4 regions of the Pseudarthrobacter sp. SSS035 genome follow, and region 4 is predicted to be linked to each of the others. Evidence: riboswitches for the same ligand, from Rfam matches in the RefSeq annotation. Region 4 holds a riboswitch; each other region holds the start of a gene.

Region 1 (5,456 bases), 1.3 Mb from region 4:
CGGCTTCCGGGACTGTGCCGTCAAACGCCGTGTAGCTGGCGCCGCGGAACAGCATGCCGGCGGAGTGCAGGATGGCCAGTTGCCGGGGCGCGGTCGGATCAAGGCTGCGGAGGTATTCGCCGTAGCTGATCTTGCCGTCCCATGGCTTGCCCAAGGCCTCGGTCTGGAGGCGGAAGTGACGCAGGGAGCGCTCGTCGGGGGCGGGCATGGTGCGAAGGATGCCCACTTTTCCCGCCAGCATCAGGTCTGCCGCCGCCATCCCCGTCATCAGGGAGATCTGGGCGTTCCAGTCCTCCACCGGCAGCTGCGGCGCGGCGGCAATCCGGTAGCCGCCGTCGGGCAGTTGCACGATTTCCTGTTCAGGCATGTTCAGGCTGGCGCCGCCACGCTGCCGCTCCAGTTCAACGCGCTTGAGGCCCACTTCCTTCAGGAGCTGCAGGACAGGACCGGCCGTTCCGGCGTCGAGTTCGGCCTGGACTCCCTTGTAGCTCAGCTTGGCCCGGCTGCGGATGGTGGCCCTCCGGACGCTCACCGTGGAGACCTGTGCGGTGTCGTTCAGCCCGAACTCCCACACGTAGGCGGAACACAGCTGGCCGGCGAGAAGGCTGCCTGCCCCTTCGCTGATGACTTCCGGGTGCAGCGGGATACGGCCGTCAGGGGCGTAGAACGTCTGGCCGCGGCGCCGGGTCTCTGCGTCCAGTCCGCCGCCGGGGCGGACAAAGGACGGCACATCAGCGATGGCGTACAGCACCCGGTAGCCATTGCCCGCACGCTCGATGAACAGCGCCTGATCCAGGTCAGTGGACGACGCCGGATCGATAGTGAGGAAGGCCACTTCCGTCAGGTCAGCACCCGGCAACTCGTGTGCGGCCACTGCCGCTTCCGCGTCCCGGACCGCCTCCGCCGGGTAGGGCCCCGGCAGTTCCAGCTCGGTCCGCAGGGCGCTCAGCGCCGCCGCGAGGTCGTTCGTCTGCTCGTGGACATTGGGGGCCAACCTATGATGTGACACGAAAATCAGGTTAGCTCGATTTCCACGGATCGTGCACGCCCGCCGCCCGCCACGCGGGGGATCGTCAGGATGCGCCGGCGTCCAGGGTCGCCAGGAGTGCCGCGGCCGCCGCTGCGGGGTCCGGGGCTTCGGTGATGGCACGCACCACAACAATCCTGCCGGCGCCGGCCTCCACCACCTGCTCCACGTTGCCGAGATCGATGCCTCCGATGGCAAACCAGGGCAGCGTGGCCTGGGTGCCACCGGCAGCGCGGACGGCTTCGGCCGCGTACCGCACCAGGTCAAGGCCGACGGCGGCCCGGCCCGGTTTCGTCGGAGTGGCCCAGACCGGTCCTACGCAGAAGTAGTCCAGGCCGCCTTGGTCAGTCAGCCCACCGGACAGCCGGATGGCGCCTTCGATCTGCTCGGCGGTGTGCGTGGAAAGGCCGATCGCGGCTGGTGCCCCGAGCAGCGTGCGGGCGGAAGCGACAGGCAGATCTTTCTGCCCGATGTGGAAGACGGGGGCGCCGGACAGCAGCGCGATATCGGCACGGTCATTGACTGCCCACAGCTTTCCGTGGCGTTCGGCCGCGGCCTGAAGCACGGCCAGCAGCTCCAGCTCCTCCGCCGCCTCGATCGCCTTGTCCCGGAGCTGGATGATGTCCACGCCGCCGGCAAACGCCGCGTCCACAAACTCGCCAAAGTCCCCGCGGTCCCGGCGCGCGTCGGTGCACAGGTACAGCCTGGCGCTGTGCGGGAGGCCGGTGTTTATGCCGCCGGCAGGGTCTGTTCCGGTCAAGGACTCGGGAGCGGCGGAGGGGACAGAGGGCGTGCCTGCAGCGGCGAAGGATTGCGCGTTCATGGAAACCAGCCTAAGTCCCCTAAACTGGGCGGGTACTGCGGGAGCCCGTTGCAGCCGTCACAAAGCGGCCGGGCTGAGAGGGCGTCAGAGCCGACCGCTTGACCTGATCCGGCTAGTACCGGCGTAGGGAAGGAACATATGCCCCCCGCAATAAGCAGCCCACCTGAGTCCGCACGAGCCAGCCAGGCCACCGCCCTGCACGCCGACGTGGCCGTCATCGGCGGCGGAGTCATCGGCCACGCCATAGCCTGGGAAGTCCGGCGGTCCGGCCGTTCGGTCGTGCTGATCGATGATGCTCCCGGCAACGGCGCCAGCTGGGCAGCCGCCGGCATGCTGGCCCCTGTGAGCGAACTGCACTACCAGGAGGAAGACCTCCTTGAGCTGATGCTGGCATCCTCCGGCCTGTGGCCTGCCTTTGCGGCGGACCTCGCCCTGGCCGGGGCTGGCGATACCGGATATCTGACGACGCCGACCCTGGCCATCGGCGCGGACGCTGCGGACCGCCGGGCACTGATGGACCTCCGGGCCGTGCAGCAGGCCAGCGGCCTGGTGGTGGAACCCCTGACTGTCCGTGAGGCCAGGACCAGGGAATCCCTGCTCAGCCCGGCCATATCCTGCGCCCTGGACATCCCCGCCGACCACCAGGTGGATCCACGGAAACTCGTGGCGTGCCTCCAGGAAGTCCTGGCCATCCACGAACCGGGAGCAGGAACAGCCGTGGCAGGTGCCCGCGCGGGATTCGCCGTTGACCAACGTGCCGCTGCCCTGCTCTGGGAGGGCGGCCGCGTCATCGGCGTGAGGCTCGCCCACGGCGGAACTGTCCAGGCCAAGGAGACCATCGTGGCCAACGGATTGCAGGCGGCGTCGCTGGAGGGCCTGCCGGGTGGACTGCATTTGCCCCTGCGGCCCGTCTACGGTGACATCCTGCGGCTGGCTGTTCCGCGGCACCTGCGCCCGCTCCTCACCTCCACTGTCCGCGGAATGGTCCATGGTGTGCCGGTCTATATCGTTCCCCGGCGGGACGGCACGGTGGTGATCGGGGCTACGCAGCGAGAAGACGCGCTCGCCGGGTCGGGCGAAGCCGCTGTCTCGGCGGGCGGCGTCTACCAGTTGCTGCGTGACGCCCAGGTCCTGGTGCCGGCCGTCTCGGAGCTTGAACTCCTGGAATGCACGGCACGGGCAAGACCGGCGACCCCGGACAATGCGCCTCTCCTCGGCCGCGTACCGGTTTCCGCGCTAACGCCACGGAGGGGGAACACGGCGAACATTGCCGGGCTGATGGTTGCCACCGGATTCTTCCGACACGGAGTGCTGCTGGCTCCGGCGGCGGCGGCCATCTGCCGGGACCTGCTGGACGGCCGGACGGACCCGCGATGGGGGGCCCTCAGCCCGGCCCGCTTTTCAGGAAAGCACCACGTAGCCGGCACACAGTCCCCAGACAAGGACATCAGCAGCACGAAGGACCTCGACCCACAGAAGGAATCAGCATGAACATCACCCTCAACGGCTCGCGCCATTCCGTGGCGGACGACGCCTCCATCACCACCCTCATCAGCCAGATCACTGGCCGTCCCCTCGCGGCCAACGGCCAGGCAACAGACGGGCAGAAACTCGGCGTCGCCGTCGCCCATAACTCCGAAGTAGTACCCCGCAGCCAGTGGTTCGTCACGGCGCTCGCCGAAGGTGACGACGTCGAACTGGTCACAGCAGTCCAGGGAGGCTGACACCATGACAGTAACCAGCAACATCAGCACACATAACCGTCCCGAGGGCGCAGACAGGCTGGTCATCGACGGCGTCGAGCTCGGCTCCCGCCTCATCATGGGCACCGGTGGCGCCCCCAGCCTCGACGGGCTGGGCGCCGCCCTGCTGGCGTCCGGAACCGAGCTGACCACGGTGGCCATGCGCCGCTATTCGCCGGCTGAATCGGGGTCCCTTTTCCAGCTCCTGGTGGACCACGGGATCCGGATCCTGCCCAACACCGCCGGCTGCTTCACCGCCCGGGACGCGGTCATGACGGCGGAACTCGCCCGCCAAGCGCTGGAAACCGACTGGCTCAAGCTGGAAGTCATCGCCGACGAACAAACCCTGCTGCCGGACGCCGTGGAGCTCGTGGACGCCACGGAACAGCTTGTAAACCGGGGCTTCAAAGTGTTCGCGTACACCAACGATGACCCGGTCCTGGCCCTGCGGCTGGAAAACCTGGGTGCCACCGCGGTCATGCCGCTCGGGGCGCCCATCGGCACCGGCCTGGGAATTCTGAATCCACACAACATCGAACTGATCGTCTCCCGCGCCTCGGTGCCCGTGGTGCTGGACGCCGGCATCGGCACGGCATCCGATGCCGCCCTGGCCATGGAGCTTGGCTGTGATGCCGTGCTGCTGGCCACCGCGGTCACGCGTGCGCAGAATCCGGCACTCATGGGGGAGGCCTTCAAACACGCCGTCATCGCCGGTAGGCTGGCGAAAGCGGCCGGCAGGATTCCGCGCCGCGAGCACGCCCTGGCGTCATCGGCCATGGAAGGCCGGGCAGAGTTTCTCTAGGCCGCTTTCTCCACGCCTGGCGCCCTCGGCCAAACGCCGGGGCGGGCTCACCGGACGAGCCTAGGAGGCCGCTGTGGCCGGCAAGGAAGACATACTCACGCGGGAGCGGATCGACGCCGTCCTGGCCGCGCTGCCCAACTGGCAGTACCGGCTGGGCGGGCTCGTCGCTGTCTATAAGACGCCGACGGCGGCCGCCGCTCTGGAGCTGATTGCCGCCGTCGGACGCCTGGCGGAAGAACAGAACCACCACCCGGACCTTGACTGGCGCTACAACAGGGTGCATCTGCGCTACACGTCCCACGACGCCGGCGGCGAGGTCACTGAGCGGGATGCCGCTGCTGCCGCGGCCGTGAGTGCTGCTGCCGTTCGGCTCGGCGCCACAGCCCAGCCGGTGGGTTAAGCCGCCGGGTTAAAGGACCGTGACCACGCACCCTGCTGGGGTGGTGGTCACGGGTTCTTAAGGAAAAAGGGCGCGGCCTAAAGCTTGAGCGCCTGCGTCAGCCGCCGCGTATCGTGGCTTTCGCGCGTCCGGCCCAGGTAGATGACCGTCCCGATGGCAGCGACGGTGCCGAGCGCCATGGGCAGGACCCACGGAATCCACGTCAGGCCCGGCTGGTAGCCAAAACCTGCCGCGATGAAAATGATCCAGCTGACCGCGCCCACCACCACGGCAACCCCTGCGGGCAACCCTGTGCCGTACCGCGTATGGCGCTTGTCATTCGCCCAGACAACAAAGCCTGCGGCTGCTGTGACCAGGACAACGATGGTCAGCGAAAGCATGGAATCTCCTCGGAAAGCAGCGGCCAACCGCCAAGGCGGCTGGCCGCGGACGTGCTAGAACTGGCCGAAACCGACCTTGCGGGCCTCTTCGGCGCCGATTTCCACGTAACCCAGGGCGTTGCCGGGAACGATGATGATGCGTCCCTTGTCGTCCGTGAGGCGGAGTTCTGTGCCCTTGGTGATGGCTTCTTCAACGACCGTGGCTACAGCGTCAGCATCCTGAGCCGATTCCAATACGATTTCGCGGCCAATGTTCTGAATGCCGATCTTAATTTCCAAAAG
Region 2 (5,456 bases), 1.7 Mb from region 4:
GGGTGTCCCCGCGGCGGTTGTTCTTCGAGCTGACCTTGACATCTTCCGGCGAATCAACGATTCCCCGGACGAGGTGTTCGAGCGCTTCTGCCAGCAATCTACTCAGCCTCGGTGGTCTCTGCCTCGGCCGGGGCCTCGGCTGCGTCAGACTGCTTCGACTTCTTGGTGATGGCTTCCGGGATGATCACGGAACCCTTTTCCGGGGCAACAAAGGCAGCCTTCGGAGCTTTGGTCTTCAGGGTGCCTTCCTGGCCCGGCAGGCCCTTGAACTTCTGCCAGTCACCGGTGATCTTCAGGATCGCGGCAACCTGCTCGGACGGCTGTGCGCCGACGCCGAGCCAGTACTGGGCACGGTCCGTGTCCACCTCGATGTATGAGGGCTCTTCGGTGGGGTGGTACTTGCCGATCTCTTCGATGGCACGGCCGTCACGCTTGGAGCGTGCGTCCATGACGACGATGCGGTAGTACGGTGCGCGCATCTTGCCAAAGCGCTTAAGGCGAATCTTTACGGCCACTTTTGTGGTCACTCCTGTTTCAGAAAAGGGGTGAACCGACGTTCTGCACCCGTGGGGCGGGCCATACTTGAGGGTTCGAAGGACAGGATCCGGACGCGGAGAGAGGGGCCACGCAGATCGAGTACCTGTTTATTGTGCCAGATCAGCGTCCGGATTTCGACTTGACACGTCGGGATGGGGCAGCCGGGCGGACCCGGCGGGCCACGGCCGGCCTACGACGACCAGACATACACGCCGGTGCGTGCGGCGTCATCGACGGAGTTGGCAAGCTCAGCGAACTGCTGGACATACGTCCGGGCCTCGGCTGCGCCGAACGGCATGTCATCCTGGGCGGCCCACTTTTCAGCGACGTCGTCCAGGACATTGCCTTCGCCTTCAGTCTCGTAGCTGAGCAGGTCGGCGAGCGCACGCACCATGGCACGCGGGACCCCGAGGAGGGAATCACTGGCCACGTCAACCATGGCCAGTTCGTAGTCCGCGCCACCGGCGTGCACCGCAACGCCGGCAAGATCGCCAAGCTGCTCGATTTCGAAATCGCTGATTCCGGGAATCCGCAGGGCCTGGCCCGCCGGGGAGCCGCCTGCATCCAGGACGTCCGCCCGCTTCAGCGCGGCATCGTGAGTGGAAACAAAAATTTCAGTGAAGCCCATGGGAACAGCCCTCATTCCGTCGACGGTGCGGCCTGGAAGGGCAGCAGCAAGTGCCGCCCCGGCCGTTCAGAATCAGCCTAGTACAAGGCAGGCCGCACATTTGGCATCCGCACTCAGCGGACGGCGACACGGATATTGTTGCGCCACGGGTCCTCGAAGCGAAGCTCGGCGCCCGTGTGGTGCGAGGCCACACCGGCGACCTTCAGGCGGTCGGCGAGCGCTCCGACGTCATCCCCGGAAGGGACCTCGATGAGCACTTCACCGAGGCCCAGGGTGTCCTTGCGGGGACCGGCTCCGCGGCTGTTCCAGACGTTCATGGCCATGTGGTGGTGATACCGGCCCGCAGAGACAAACAGCGCCTGCCCGTGCCAGCCGGCGGTCTTTTCGAAGCCCAGCGTGCCCACGTAGAAATCGTGCGCTGACTGGACGTCGCCCACCTGGAGGTGGACGTGGCCCACTCCGGCTTCGCTGGCCCGCTGGCCGGCCACGGATTCCTGGGTCAGGTGCTGCTCGAGGAAGCGCTGCGGCGGCAGTGCCAGGCTGTCCATCACTACATCCTTCCCGTTCCAGGACCAGTTTTCGCGGGGCCTGTCCCAGTACAGTTCGATGCCGTTGCCTTCGGGGTCATTGAAGTAGAAGGCCTCGCTGACGAGGTGGTCGGCGCTGCCTGTGAAGGACCGGGGTTCGTACTGGGCGGCGGTGGCTACCGTGGCGGCCAGCGAAGCCTGGTCGTCAAACAGCAGTGCGGTGTGGAACAGCCCGGCCTCTCCCCTGCCAGGCAGATTCAAGGACGGGGCGGCCGCGAGATGGACCAGCGGGCGTTGAAGGCGGCCAAGATAGACGCCGCCGTCCTGTTCCGCGACGACCTCAAGGCCGAGCGCACGCTGGTAGTAGCCGGTCATCAGCTTCATGTCGCCCACCTTCAGCATCACGGTGCCCATGGAGAGGTCGGCGGGAAGGAGATCCCGGCTGGTGGCTTCTGCAGTCATTTGAACACTCCCGGTCCGTTGGCCTTCGGATGGAAGGCGGCTATGGCTCCAATTTACTTGAAGCTTCAATTTGATTCAAGTGGCGGAGCAGACAGATTGCGACCGCTTTCCCGTGATTGCTGTCACCAATCCACCCTCGGCCTGTGGTAGCTTCGACTTGACCACACGGGAGCCCTTGCAGGGGCTGAGATCGGGCTGACGCAGCCTGCGACCGTTGAACCTGTCCGGGTAATGCCGGCGAAGGAAGTGAGTATTCATTGAATACACAAGAAACACAGCTGATCCCTGCCCAAAATGCCGACGTGGATCAAACGCTCCAGCCTGAAACCCAGTCACTGAAGTCCCACTCGCTGGCGTTTATCCACGATGAGGCCACCGGGATCCGGGTTCCCGTGACCGAGATCGCCCTCGAACCGTCGCCAAACGGCGAGGCGAACGGGCCTTTCCGGACCTACCGCACGGCGGGACCGGGCAGCGATCCGGTGGTGGGCCTCAACCCGTTCCGCTCAGAGTGGATCGCCGCCCGCGGAGACACCGAGCCCTACAGCGGCCGGGAGCGGAACCTGCTCGACGACGGCAAGTCGGCCGTGCGCCGCGGCGCAGCCTCTGCGGAGTGGAAGGGCGCCCAGCCGGTGCCCCGCCGCGCCGTCGGCGGCCGGACCGTCACCCAGATGCACTACGCGCGGCAGGGCGTCATCACCCCCGAGATGCAGTTCATCGCCCTCCGTGAAAATTGCGACGTGGAACTGGTCCGCAACGAGGTGGCGGCCGGCCGGGCCATCATCCCCAACAACATCAACCACCCGGAATCCGAACCCATGATCATCGGCAAGGCCTTCCTGGTGAAGATCAATGCCAACATCGGCAACTCGGCCGTGACCAGCTCCATCGCCGAGGAAGTGGACAAACTCCAGTGGGCCACGCAGTGGGGAGCTGACACGGTGATGGACCTGTCCACCGGCGATGACATCCACACCACCCGGGAATGGCTCATCCGCAACTCTCCCGTGCCCATCGGTACGGTGCCCATCTACCAGGCGCTGGAGAAGGTCAACGGCGAGGCCAACGCCCTGACGTGGGAGATCTACCGGGACACGGTCATTGAGCAGTGCGAGCAGGGCGTGGACTACATGACCATCCACGCCGGCGTGCTGCTGCGTTACGTGCCGCTGACGGCCAACCGCGTCACCGGCATCGTCTCCCGGGGCGGCGCGATCATGGCCGGCTGGTGCCTGGCCCACCACCAGGAGAACTTCCTGTACACGCACTTCGACGAGTTGTGCCGGATCTTCGCCAAGTACGACGTCGCGTTCTCCCTGGGCGACGGACTGCGCCCGGGAGCGACGGCGGACGCCAACGACGCCGCCCAGTTCGCCGAGCTGGACACCCTGGCCGAACTGACCCAGCGGGCGTGGGAATTCGATGTGCAGGTCATGGTGGAAGGTCCCGGGCACGTCCCGTTCCATCTGGTGCGGGAGAATGTGGAACGCCAGCAGGAGCTCTGCAAGGGCGCCCCGTTCTACACCCTGGGGCCGCTGGTTACTGATATTGCCCCGGGCTATGACCACATCACGTCCGCCATCGGCGCCACGGAAATCGCCCGGTACGGCACGGCAATGCTTTGCTACGTCACGCCCAAGGAACACCTAGGCCTCCCGAACAAGGACGACGTGAAGACCGGTGTGATCACGTACAAGATCGCCGCCCACGCAGCAGACCTTGCCAAAGGCCACCCCGGCGCCCATGAACGGGATGATGCCCTGTCCAAGGCCAGGTTCGAGTTCCGCTGGCGCGACCAGTTCGCGCTGTCCCTGGACCCGGTCACGGCGGAGGCCTTCCATGACGAGACGCTGCCCGCCGAACCGGCCAAAACCGCCCACTTCTGCTCCATGTGCGGCCCGAAGTTCTGCTCCATGAAGATCAGCCAGGACATCAGGGACGAATACGGTTCCGCCGATTCGCAGGCGGCCATCGCCGAGGCCTACAGCGGGATGCGCGAAAAGAGTGCGGAGTTCCTGGCCGCCGGCGGCAAGGTCTACCTCCCCGAGCTTCGGACCCCGGCCGGGAGCTGACGGCTCAGGAAGCCTGAACCGAGCGTGACCTGCCGACGTCGGCGATGAAGGACCGGATGGCACGGTCACCTTCGGCAGAGTCCTGGGGCCGGTGTCCTCCCGCAGCGATGCGGTGCAGGGCACCGGTTTCCTGCAGATATCCGGCGATCTCCTCGTAGAGCGGTTCCCACCCACCCGTCAGGACCAGCGTGGGGACGCCCGGAACAATATGCAGCGGGGCCTCCCAGGACGGCGCCTGCAACCGGAGCCGGCGCGCCGACCGCTTTTCCTCCGGCGTGGCGGGCTCCTGCAGGTCCGCCGCGAACATTCGCCGCACGAACTCCCGCTGGAAGTCTTCATCGCTGAGCTGGTGCCGGACGTCGAACAGCGGTTGCATCAGGGCGCGGTGTGCGGCCGTGGCCGGCAGTTCGGCGGTCAGGGACAAACACGCCGGTTCTACCAGCGTGAGGGAAAACACCAGATCGGGGCGTTCGACGGCAGCCATCATGGCCGCAATCGCGCCCTCGGCGTGGGCAACAACATGGCCCCCGGCGGCCCCGCGACCGTCATCGGCAAGTGAGCGCAGGATGATGGCGGTATCTTCGGAGAACGAGGACTCCACGGGTTCAGCGACGGGATCAAAGCCGTGCCGCCGCAGGAACAGGGCGTCGTACGTCAGGGCCATTCCGTGCTGGCGGGGCCACGCCGCGGCACCGAACGGTCCGGCGCCGTGCACGAACACTACCCGCTGTTTGAACATGACCCAACCCTATTCCACGGCACCGACATCCCAATTGGGCAGCAGCCAGTGTCGTTATGAGTGCCCACAACGACGCCTGCTGCTACCCAGTCGGGAGCGGTGGTTACTTGCCGAGGAACTTGTCGAATCCCTTGGGCAGGTTCAGCTGCGACGGGTCGAAGTCGCCGCCCTGCTGGCCGAACGCTGCCCCCGTGGGGAGCGCCTTCGCTGCCCCGGCCCGCCGGGCCTCGGCGTCCTTCAGCTCCTGGGCAGCCTTGGCAGGGTTGCCTGAGCGGGCCTTCTTCTTCGGGGCGTTCTTGCCGCCCTTCCGCGCACCGCCGGGGCCGCCCATGCCAGGCATCCCGGGCATTCCGGGCATGCCGCCGCCCTGGGCCATCTTCTTCATCATCTTCTGGGCCTGGCCGAAGCGCTCCAGCAGGCCATTGACCTCGGAGACATGCACGCCGGAACCCCGGGCAATGCGTGCCCGGCGGGAGCCGTTGATGATCTTC
Region 3 (5,456 bases), 1.8 Mb from region 4:
ACATGGCGCAGGAAGTGGTGGCCAAGGCCCTTGCCTTCGCTGGCGCCCTCGATGAGGCCCGGAACGTCTGCAATGGTGAAGCGGACATCGCCGGACTGGACAACACCCAGGTTCGGGATCAGCGTGGTGAAGGGGTAGTCGGCGATCTTGGGCCGCGCGGCGGACATGGCCGCGATCAGGCTGGATTTGCCGGCAGAGGGGAAACCAACAAGCGCAATGTCGGCGATGGACTTCAGTTCCAGCACAACGTCACGGGCGTCACCCTCGATGCCCAGCAGGGCGAAGCCCGGGGCACGGCGCTTCTGCGAGGACAGCGAAGCGTTACCCAGGCCGCCCTGGCCGCCGGCGGCCGCCACGTATTCTGCGCCTTCGCCGACCAGGTCTGCCAGGACGGTGCCGTCCTTGGCTTTGACCACGGTGCCGTCGGGCACGGGCAGGACGAGGGTCTCGCCATTCTTGCCGCCGCGCCAGTCGCCCATGCCGGACCCGCCGTTGGTGGCGTGGCGGTGCGGGGAGTGGTGGTAGTCGAGCAAGGTAGTGGTCTGGTGGTCAACGCGCAGGATGACGTTGCCGCCGTCGCCGCCGTTACCGCCGTCGGGCCCGCCCAGTGGGATGAACTTCTCCCGGTGGACGGAGACACAGCCGTGGCCGCCGGTACCGCCGGATACGTGCAGTACTACCCGGTCTACAAAGCTCGCCACGTGGATCTCCTCAGTGCTGTTTCCTGGACGCCCACGGGCGCCAAGACGATTGTAATGCGGTTAAAAGAATAGTGGAGCGGACCAAATGGCCCGCTCCACCGTTTCAGAACTATTTGTTACTCTGCAGCTGCAGCAGCAACGATGTTGACTACGCGGCGACCGCGGCGGGTGCCGAACTGGACGGCTCCCGGGGCCAGGGCGAACAGTGTGTCGTCGCCGCCACGGCCAACGCCGGCGCCCGGGTGGAAGTGGGTGCCACGCTGGCGGACGATGATCTCGCCTGCGGAAACTACCTGACCACCGAAGCGCTTGACGCCGAGGTACTGGGCGTTGGAGTCACGACCGTTGCGAGTGGAACTCGCGCCTTTTTTATGTGCCATTTGAAATGCCTGCCTTTAAATTCTGGGGAATCTGCTGAAGAACCTGAACAGTAACGAAGAGTTACTTGATACCCGTGATCTTGACCTTGGTCAATTCCTGACGGTGACCCTGGCGCTTCTTGTAACCGGTCTTGTTCTTGAACTTCTGGATGACGATCTTCGGACCACGGAGGTCTTCGAGGATCTCAGCCGTAACCGTTACCTTGGCCAGGTCCGCAGCAGCAGAGGTGACTTTGTCACCGTCTACCAGGAGCAGTGCGGGCAACTCAAAGGTGCTGCCGGCTCCACCGGGGACGCGGTTCAGGGTAACGAAGTCTCCAACGGAAACCTTCTCTTGGCGGCCGCCTGCGCGGACAATCGCGTACACCACTTGGGAACTCACTTCTCTCGACGTTTATTACTAAATTTGCGTGCTGAACCCGATTCCATATTTGGCTGGGTTCTCGCTGTGCCTCAACGCCGTGGGGTCGTAACCCAAGTGTTGGCGTAAGCACCGAAGATCTAGAATACGCTAATTTTGCCTTCGGCCGCAAATGAGGCTGGTTACGGTCGGTTGTCTGTGATAGGACCCACAAGCAGGTACTGCACTGACAATCCAAAACCGTGCCTGACTATCGTACAGGCCGAACGGGCCGCAGCCTGTCAGGAATGAATTCGCGGCGCGTCGAAGAATTCCACTTCGAACCGGCACGACTGCCTGAAAGCCACCAGCATCGCCGCCCGTTCATCCGCGGAAGCACTCCGGCCGGCGTCGTCAGCGAAGGCGATGGCGTCACGTGTGGCCTGGGCGAAATCCTCGTCAGCATAGGCCCGCAGCCAGTCGGCATAAGGATGTGCTGCCGGTGCACCCGCAGCCAGGAACTCCGAGTGGAGGGTCTGTCCCACTTCGGCATACAACCAGAAGCACGGCAGCACCGCCGCAACGAGGACCGCGTAGCTGCCGGAAGCCGAGGCCGCCAGCAGGTGGTCCACGTAGGACTTGGTGACAGGTCCCAGGACGGAGTCCACTGTCCTGGTGCTTAGCCACGTGCGGTGCAGTTCGGACTCGACCTCAAGGCACTGCTGGGCCGACTTTGCCCAGAACAGCTGGGCGGCTTCCGTGGGCGCCAGCGCACTGGCCCGGGCGAGGACCCGCGAATAGCCGTTGAGGTAGATGGCGTCCTGGGCGAGGTAATAGGCGAACTGTTCCTCAGCCAATGTGCCGGCCGCCAGGTCTCGGATGAAATCCAGTCCGTAGATGGCTGCAAGATCCGGCTCCGACGCCCGGCGCAGCGTCTCTGCGAATTCACCGGCTGCCGGAACCTGTTGCATGTGGTGGAAGTGGTTGATGGGGCCGTTGCCCCCGCCCACCTCAAGTTGGTCAGCGGCCTGCAGCGCGCCCACCAGCCAGGGCTTCACCTGCCGCAGTGCGGCTTCCCAGTCCCCCAGCCGGGCCTGAGCTGTGGCCATGGCCGACGACAGCGAGCAGCCGGTGCCGTGGCTGTTGCGCGTGGGGATCCTGTCCCCGCTCACTTCCACCACCTCCTGGGCGAGCAGCCCGGCAGCGTTGACCAGGGCATCCGGGCACGCGCCGCCGTCGAGATGGCCGCCCTTGACCAGGACGGTGGCACCGGTCGCGGCGGACAACCGCTGCCCCTGCCCGAGCGCGTCGTGCCAATCCCTCGCCTGCGGCTCCCCCACCAGGATGGCAAGTTCGGCCAGGTTGGGGGTAATCAGGTCCGCGAGCGGGAGCAGCTCCCTCAGGGCCGCCTCGGCAGACTCCTGCAGCAGCCGGTCGCCGCTCGTGGCCACCATCACCGGATCAAGAACGACGACGGCGGGACGCACCTTGTCCAGCCAGTCACGGACCACACCTATCACGGCAGCGTCGCCCAGCATGCCGATCTTGACCGCGTCGATGGTGATGTCATCGCTGATGGCATCGAGCTGCTGGCCCAGGAAGGACGCAGGCGGGACGTGAACCGCCTGGACCCCCTGGGTGTTTTGGACCGTCAGCGCGGTGATGGCCGCCATGCCGTAGCCGCCAAGGGCTGCAATGCTTTTGAGGTCGGCCTGGACGCCCGCGCCCCCTGAAGGGTCCGATCCGGCAATGGACAGCACCCGCGGAACGTCACGCAGCACCCGGACCGCAGAAGATCGGCCTGGTGCGGGCCGGACCCCAGCCCGGGTTGCCGGGGTTTCCGGCAGAGCCGCCGCGGGTGTTGCAGGAGGAAGGACAGAAGTTGAAGCCAAAGGAGACATCCCTTCGCCGGTGCTAACCGGACAGGTTCAACGGGTGTGGATCTCAGCCGGCTCTCTGCGCGGCACCCCGTGTCAGTCACCAGCCTAGCGTTCCTCGCGACTTAACGCCGGACGCCCGGACGCAGCCTGTGATTCACAGGCACGTCCGGGCGCCGTTGTATTGGCTTGCCCTACTGCTTGGTCAGAGCTCCGAGGCCGGAACTCCTACGCCCAGGATGATGGGCGCGTTGGCGGCAACCGGTTTGTCGGCCACAGGAGCCTTGACGGGCTCCGGCGACTTGGCGGCGTGGGTGTGTCCGGCGGCAGCCGCCGGAGCGGCTTCGTGATGCTCTACGGACGTGGCATTGGCTGCGCCCTGGGCACGGCTGGCACTCCGGTTCCGCCGGGGACGGCGGGCGCGGGGCTCCTCGGTGTGGTCGGAGTAATCCTTCTCCGCCGCGGCTGGCTGCTGCTGGCGGGCAGGTTCGGCCGCCCGGCTTTCAGTTGCCTGGACTGCCGGCGGCGTGCTTTCCGCTACAGGAGCCGGCTCACCAAGGTGGGCAAAGGCCTCCGCGAGGCGGTCAAGTGTCAGGGCAGGTGCGTGCGGCTGGTCATCGTGGTGCGCAACGAACGGAAGCACCACCTGCTCGCCGCCGAATGTCAGCACCGCGGCCGGGCGGCCGTTGGAGTCCGTTTCGGACTGCCCAACCGGAGCCGGCACCGGAGCCGCAGGCTGCCGGCCCGCGGCAGCTGATGCATGAGCCACCTCGTCGTCATGCAGATGCGCAGCGTGGGCTGCGGCCGCAATGTTCGCAAGCGCTGCCCGCGTGGCCTCCGCCTTCGCATGGCGCTCGGCATCGCTGGCTTCCGGGTGGACCGTGTGGATCTGCACCGGAGCTGCCGGTGCCGTTTCCAGCGGCTGGCCGCCCCGTCCGCGGCGGCGCTTCCGGTCAGTGCGGCCACCCGGCTGGCTGTCCGGGCGCTGGCTGTCAGTCCGCACGCTGTCAGTGCGCTGTGCTTCCGGGCGGCTGTCAACCCGCTGCACGTGATGCTCCGCGGCTACCGTGTTGGCGCGGCGGTGTTCCACGGGGTCGTCGTGGGTGACAATTCCGCGGCCCGCACAGGTTTCACACTGCTCGCCGAAGACCTCCAGGAGCCCGGTGCCCATGCGCTTACGCGTCATCTGCACGAGGCCCAGCGAGGTCACTTCGGCCACCTGGTGTTTGGTCCGGTCGCGGCCCAGGCATTCCACCATGCGACGCAGGACAAGGTCGCGGTTGGATTCGAGGACCATATCGATGAAGTCGATGACGATGATGCCGCCGATGTCGCGGAGCCGGAGCTGCCGGACCACTTCTTCAGCTGCCTCGAGGTTGTTCTTAGTGACGGTTTCCTCGAGGTTGCCGCCGCTGCCGGTGAACTTGCCGGTATTGACGTCCACCACGGTCATGGCCTCGGTGCGGTCAATGACCAGCGAGCCGCCCGAAGGCAGGAAGACCTTGCGTTCCAGGGCCTTGTGGATCTGCTCATCGATCCGCCACGCAGCGAAGATGTCCTGGTCCTTGGTCCACTTTTCCAGGCGGCCCACGAGGTCCGGTGCCACGTAGGTGACGTAGGCCTCGATGGTGTCCCAGGCCTCTTCACCGGAGACGATCAGCTTGGAGAAGTCCTCGTTGAAGACATCACGGACCACCTTGATGGTGAGGTCAGGTTCGCCGTAGAGCAGCTCCGGCGCGAGGATCTTGGTGGACGTGGACTGGCTTTCGATGCCCTCCCACTGCGCGCGCAGCCGGTTGATGTCGTGCGTGAGCTCCTCTTCCGAGGCGCCTTCGGCAGCGGTGCGGACGATGACGCCGGCGTGCTCCGGGAGGCGGTCCTTGAGGATGCGCTTGAGGCGGTTGCGCTCGACGTCGGGCAGTTTGCGGGAGATTCCGGTCATGGAGCCGCCGGGCACATAGACCAGGTAGCGGCCGGGCAGCGAGATCTGGCTGGTCAGGCGTGCACCCTTGTGGCCCACAGGATCCTTGGTGACCTGGACCAGGACGGTGTCGCCGGACTTGAGCGCGTTTTCGATCCGGCGCTGCTTGCCTTCGAGGTTAACGGCTTCCCAGTTCACTTCACCGGCGTACAGGACGGCGTTGCGGCCGCGTCCGAT
Region 4 (5,456 bases):
TGGTTACGGGCCTGATCGAGCGCCGCGGCGGCAGCTCCTCCGTGGACCGGCTGGCCGGCCTCGCCAAGCTGTCACCCATCCTGGCCCTGCTCTTCTTTATCCCCGCCATGAACCTTGCCGGGATCCCGCCGTTCTCCGGTTTCCTGGGGAAAGTGGGGCTCATCCAGGCCGGCATCGAACTGGGCACGCCCCTGGCCTACGCCCTGGTGATCGGCGGTGTGGTCACCAGCCTCCTGACCTTGCTGGCCGTCGCGCGGGTCTGGAACCGCGCATTCTGGCGCAAGCCCTCGGACGCCGAGCACCCGGACCCCGTCCTGCTGGCTGAGCCCGAGGATTCGGATACCGGCAGCCGGGCCGGCCGCAAAAACGTCACGCTGCTGCCCCGCACCATGGTGGGCTCAACCCTGGGCCTGGTGGTCCTGGGCGTGTCACTCACTGTTTTCGCGGGCCCGCTGTTCACAGTCTCGGACCAGGCCGCCCACGAAATGCTGGACAGGTCCGCCTACATCCAGGCCGTACTGGGCGAGGACACGGACGTTCCCCCGCTGGCCCTGAAAGACGGTGGGGGCAAATGAGCCGCCGCCGGATTTCCCTCCGCCAGGAACTGCCCCTGCTGGTATGGCTGGTGATTGTCTGGGGCGCCCTGTGGCAGGACTTCAGCCCCGGCAACCTGCTCTTCGGCGCGTTGCTGGCCGTCCTCGTGGCCCGGATATTCTACCTGCCGCCGGTGGAACTCAGCGGCCGGTTCAACATTCTTTATGCAGTGCCATTCGCCCTGCGTTTCCTGGGCAGGGTGGCGGCAGCCAGCGTTGAGGTCATGTATCTGGCGGCTGTCCGCGGCCCGCGGGTCATCAACGCCGTCGTCGCGGTGCCGTTGCGGAGCCACCAGGACCTGATGGTCACCGCCACCGGGCACGTGATTTCGCTGATCCCGGGCTCGCTGGTGGTGGAAGTGGACCGGTCAACGTCCACCCTGTACCTCCACGCGCTCAATGTCAGCAACCCGGAAGAAGTGGAAAGCCTGCGCAAGGAAGTCCGCTCCATCGAAGCGGGCCTGATCAGGATCATGGGCACCCGCGAAGAACTCGAAGCAATCCGGCAGGAGGCCGCAGCATGATGCAGACCGTCCTGGCTGTCACCGCAGTCATTCTCTCGCTGGCGGCGGCGGGAGCCATCATCAGGATCTCCCGCGGCCCGTCGCTGCTGGACAGGGTGCTGGCCTCCGACGTCCTGCTCGCGATCCTCGGTGCGGCCCTGTGCATCGACATGGCCGTCAACCGGCACCTGAACAACCTGATGCTGCTGGTGGCGCTGTCCGTGGTCGGCTTCATCGGGTCGGTGACCGTTGCGCGCTACGTGGCCGACCGGCGGGAGCAAGCCAATGAGTCCTGAGGCCAGCGTGGTTGATAACGTCATCGATACCGTGTCGGCGGTGTTCCTGGTAGTGGGTGCCCTTATGTCGCTCGCCGCCGCCGTGGGCCTGCTCCGTTTCCCGGACCTGCTGAGCCGGATGCACGCGGCCACCAAGCCCCAGGTGCTGGGGCTGTTCCTACTCCTGGCGGCCATCGGCCTGCAGCTGCGCACCTGGTGGGTGTGGCCGGTGCTGCTGGTGGCCTGGATTTTCCAGCTGCTGACGGTGCCGGTTTCCGCCCACATGGTGGGCCGCGCCGGTTACCGGACCAAACACCTGCACCGTGAGCTGCTCAGCTCCGATGAACTCGAAGCCGTGGTTCAGAAGGCGGCCCAGTCGGCCCGGGATGAGTCATCCCGGGATGAAGCGTCCGACGGCGGCCGGCGGGACTGAGCGTCAACCCACCGCCGGACTGCTTGCCAGGGTTAAACCTCGCCAGGTTTAGACGATGTCCTGGGACTTGGCGAAACGGGTGATGGCCCGCTGCGTGCCGCGGTTGGCGAGCACCTGGATGATGGTGCTGACCGAGGCCGAAATGAGCGCAAACGTCAGGGCCGAGCGCAGGGTGGTGGGAGTGTCTTCATCCTTGCCGGTGGGGGGCTTGCGGCCGGTGGACTTTTCCCACACGGTATTGACCACCTTGGTGCCGACGAACCCGGCGCCGATGCTGATTGCAGTGCCGAGCAGCTTGATGAACAGGTTCATTCGTTGAACTCCTTGTGAGCGGATCCGGGACTTCCTTTAGCCTAACCCGGCTGCATGGACTCCAGAATCTCACGCAGGGCTTCCACCACCAGATCGTGGTCCTGCTGCTGGGGCAGGCCCGAGACCGTCACCGTGGCCACTGCACCCACGCCGGCGACGTAGACCGGGAAGCAGCCGCCGTGCGGGGCGTAGGTGGACTCGTCAAACCAGCCGTGGTCCTCGATCCGGCCGCCGTGCAGCCTGCCGCGGAGGCCCACCAGCAACGAAGGGATCTCATACCTGGCGGCGGTGCGCTGCTTCGCCTGGATCCAGCGCTCGTTGTCCGGGGTGGCGCCGTCCAGGGCCACGTGGAACAGGACCTGGTCACCCTTGGTGATGTCGATCGCGATGGGCAGCTTCCGGCTCTTGCCCAGCTCCACCAGGAGCAGCCCGAGGTTGAGGGAGTCGTCCTTGCTGAAATGCGGAAACTGCAGCTCGTTGATCTCGGCTTCGACCCGGGCAATCAGGGCCTCCAGCAGCCCCGCCGGCTGGGGCACCGTCGAATCGGGATTGAACGCAGTCACAGTCGGGTTGTTGGCAGTCATGGCCCACAATCTACCCCGCCCTCGGTGTAAACTGGAGCACGCCCATCAGGGCAGATTTATTACGACAGGGGAGCGCCGCCGTCGGACATCACTGGCATTGCCAGGGAACCGCAGGTGGGCGCTGAGAGTGCGGACAGCCGCAGACCCTCGAACCTGATCCGGTTAGTACCGGCGCAAGGGAGTCGAGTTCTCGAAGTGTCCGGAAACGGCGGCAGCGCCGCACGCCGGGGCACTTTCCCCTCCTGTTCCTCAGGAGGACCAAAATGACAACTGCAGCAATCAAAAAGACCGGCAATACCTGGCGCGTTGTGGACATCGTAGTGGCGGCACTCATCGCCATCACCGGCGGCGTGATCTTCTGGGCCTGGTCCCAGGGCGCCGGCATCGTCTCCGCCCCCATGAACGCCGTTTACCCCCCGCTGACCGGCCTGATCGCCGGCGGCTGGATGATCCCGGCAGTGCTGGGCATGCTCATCATCCGCAAACCCGGCGCGGCACTCTTCTGCGAAGCGGTGGCCGCCACCGGCGAACTCATCATGGGCTCGCAGTACGGCGCCACGGTGCTGATCTCCGGACTCCTCCAGGGCCTGGGCGCCGAGCTGGTGTTCTTCCTGCTGGTGTACGGCAACTTCCGGTTCAAGTCCTTCCTGCACCAGAAGTACAACCTCATCGCCGCACTGCTGGCCGGTGCCGGGGCGGGCCTGTTCTGTGGCCTCAATGACTCGTTCCTGCCGTGGGGCTGGAACATCGCCTACGAGCCCGGCGACAAGCTCGCGTACATCGTGTTCTGCACCATCTCCGGCGCGGTGATTGCGGGTGCCTTGTCCTGGATTGCCACCCGCGGCCTGGCCCGGACCGGTGTGCTGAGCTCGTTCGCGTCCCGGAAGGCAGCGTCGGAGCCCGTCTTCAACTGATGACCGCTTCCGACGCCGGCGCTTCCGGAGTGCGCCCCGCCGCGGTGTCCGCCCGTGGCTGGGGCTGGCGGCATGCGGGACGTTCCGCCCCCGCCGTCCAGGGCCTCGACCTCGACATCGCGCCCGGCGAGCGGGTGCTGCTGCTGGGCCCGTCGGGCGCGGGCAAGTCAACGCTGCTGCACGCGCTCGCAGGGGTGCTGGGGGATGAAGGGGACGACGCCGACGAAACCGGTTCGCTGCTGATCAACGGTGTGGTGCCCCGCGGGCAGCGCGGCCGCTCGGGCCTGATGCAGCAGGATCCGGAAACGCAGGTGGTGCTTTCCCGGGTGGGTGACGACGTCGCCTTCGGCGCCGAGAACCTCGCCGTTCCGCGGGACGAGATCTGGCGGCGCGTCCATGAAGCGCTCGACGACGTCGGGCTGCGAAGTGCCGGCGGCACTGGTTTGGACGCCGACGGCGGCGCTGGTGCCGCCGGGCTCGCGCTGGACCACCCGACGTCGGCCCTGTCCGGGGGACAGAAGCAGCGCCTCGCGCTGGCGGGTATCCTCGCGATGCGGCCCGGGCTGATCCTGCTGGACGAGCCCACAGCGAACCTCGATCCCGCCGGTGTGCTGGAAGTCCGGGACGCCGTGGGCCGCTGCCTGGACAAAACCGGCGCCACGCTTGTTGTGGTGGAACACCGGGTGTCCGTCTGGAAGGACCTGGTGGACCGGATTGTGGTGCTCCAGCCGGGCTCCGCAGCGGGCTCCGCTGGAAGTTCCGCCGGGACGTCCGCCGTCCTGCTGGACGGGCCGCCGGACCAGGTGCTGGCGGAGGCGCGGGACATGCTGATCGGCGCGGGCGTCTGGGTACCGGGGTATGTCCCGGCAACCCGCCGCCGCGTGTCCGCAGGCTCCGGTGACCTGCTGCTGGCTGCCGAGGACCTTGCCGTCTCCCGCGAGCGTCCGCGGCGCCGCGGTTTCCGGACCATCCCGCCCGTGCCGGTGCAGCAGGGCATCGCGGCACAGGTCCGTTCCGGCCAGGCACTCACCGTCACGGGACCCAACGGCGCCGGCAAATCAACGTTTGCGCTGACCCTCGCCGGACTTCTGGCACCGGTGGCAGGGAAGGTGTCCGCCGCCGTCGAGCTTTCCGAGGGGGCCGGGATCGATCCCTTCACATGGAAAGCCAACCAGCTGATTTCCCGCATCGGAACCGTCTTCCAGGAACCCGAGCACCAGTTCGTGACCGGCCGCGTGCTGGACGAACTGATGTTCGGCCCGCGGCACCTGGGGCATGGCGAGGAGCGGGTTGATGAGCTGCTGGAACGGCTGCGCCTGACGCACCTGGTGGACGCCAATCCGTACACGCTCTCGGGAGGCGAAAAGCGGCGCCTCTCGGTGGCCACTGTCCTCGCTGCCCACCCGCGTGTGCTCGTCCTCGACGAGCCGACCTTCGGCCAGGACGCCAACACCTGGGCCGAGCTCGCATCGTTCCTCTCAGAACTGCTCGACGCCGGGACCTCCGTGGTTTCCGTGACCCACGACCAGGAATTCAGCGCCGTCCTGGGCGGGGCCGAACTGCGGCTTGGCCCGGCCTCCCGCGGCGGCGCCCGCCAGGAAGCAGATGCGGCATGAGGGATGCCCTGACCCTCCGCGGCAACGACGCGCTGCTTACGCGCGCCAACCCGCTGGCCAAGTTCGCCGTCGTCTTCCTCATCACGCTGGTGCTGGCGCTCTCCATCGACTGGGTGTCCGCCTCGGTGGCGCTCGCGGCCGAGCTGGCGCTCTTTCCGCTGGCTGGGCTCACCCTGCGCCTGTTGTGGCAGCGCGGCTGGCCACTGATCATCGCGGCAGCCCTGGG

What was found. A riboswitch is a leader RNA that binds a small molecule or an ion and turns the genes downstream of it on or off. The one in region 4 is predicted to bind thiamine pyrophosphate.
Region 1: linked by a shared signal. The riboswitch ahead of thiO (glycine oxidase ThiO) and the one ahead of MUN23_RS10075 (ECF transporter S component) in region 4 are both predicted to bind thiamine pyrophosphate.
Region 2: linked by a shared signal. The riboswitch ahead of thiC (phosphomethylpyrimidine synthase ThiC) and the one ahead of MUN23_RS10075 (ECF transporter S component) in region 4 are both predicted to bind thiamine pyrophosphate.
Region 3: linked by a shared signal. The riboswitch ahead of thiD (bifunctional hydroxymethylpyrimidine kinase/phosphomethylpyrimidine kinase) and the one ahead of MUN23_RS10075 (ECF transporter S component) in region 4 are both predicted to bind thiamine pyrophosphate.

The regions. Positions count from the first base shown of each region.
Region 1 covers NZ_CP096882.1:3,532,131-3,537,586, forward strand. The annotation lists gene MUN23_RS16360 (RNB domain-containing ribonuclease) at 1-1,009, opposite strand, end outside; gene thiE (thiamine phosphate synthase) at 1,074-1,850, opposite strand; TPP riboswitch at 1,878-1,998, shown strand; gene thiO (glycine oxidase ThiO) at 1,989-3,341, shown strand; gene thiS (sulfur carrier protein ThiS) at 3,338-3,574, shown strand; gene MUN23_RS16380 (thiazole synthase) at 3,579-4,394, shown strand; gene MUN23_RS16385 (4a-hydroxytetrahydrobiopterin dehydratase) at 4,468-4,794, shown strand; gene MUN23_RS16390 (hypothetical protein) at 4,872-5,174, opposite strand; gene MUN23_RS16395 (DUF3107 domain-containing protein) at 5,229-5,453, opposite strand.
Region 2 covers NZ_CP096882.1:3,872,809-3,878,264, reverse strand. The annotation lists gene MUN23_RS17920 (RNA-binding protein) at 1-97, opposite strand, end outside; gene rpsP (30S ribosomal protein S16) at 99-515, opposite strand; gene MUN23_RS17910 (hypothetical protein) at 728-1,165, opposite strand; gene MUN23_RS17905 (VOC family protein) at 1,279-2,154, opposite strand; TPP riboswitch at 2,310-2,417, shown strand; gene thiC (phosphomethylpyrimidine synthase ThiC) at 2,457-4,226, shown strand; gene MUN23_RS17895 (alpha/beta hydrolase) at 4,231-4,965, opposite strand; gene ffh (signal recognition particle protein) at 5,069-5,456, opposite strand, start outside.
Region 3 covers NZ_CP096882.1:3,976,183-3,981,638, reverse strand. The annotation lists gene obgE (GTPase ObgE) at 1-701, opposite strand, end outside; gene rpmA (50S ribosomal protein L27) at 818-1,081, opposite strand; gene rplU (50S ribosomal protein L21) at 1,143-1,451, opposite strand; gene thiD (bifunctional hydroxymethylpyrimidine kinase/phosphomethylpyrimidine kinase) at 1,724-3,322, opposite strand; TPP riboswitch at 3,305-3,402, opposite strand; gene MUN23_RS18440 (Rne/Rng family ribonuclease) at 3,504-5,456, opposite strand, start outside.
Region 4 covers NZ_CP096882.1:2,193,768-2,199,223, forward strand. The annotation lists gene MUN23_RS10045 (Na+/H+ antiporter subunit D) at 1-575, shown strand, start outside; gene MUN23_RS10050 (Na+/H+ antiporter subunit E) at 572-1,117, shown strand; gene MUN23_RS10055 (monovalent cation/H+ antiporter complex subunit F) at 1,114-1,392, shown strand; gene mnhG (monovalent cation/H(+) antiporter subunit G) at 1,382-1,804, shown strand; gene MUN23_RS10065 (DUF4235 domain-containing protein) at 1,853-2,116, opposite strand; gene MUN23_RS10070 (heme-degrading domain-containing protein) at 2,158-2,700, opposite strand; TPP riboswitch at 2,757-2,898, shown strand; gene MUN23_RS10075 (ECF transporter S component) at 2,964-3,614, shown strand; gene MUN23_RS10080 (ABC transporter ATP-binding protein) at 3,614-5,230, shown strand; gene MUN23_RS10085 (energy-coupling factor transporter transmembrane protein EcfT) at 5,227-5,456, shown strand, end outside.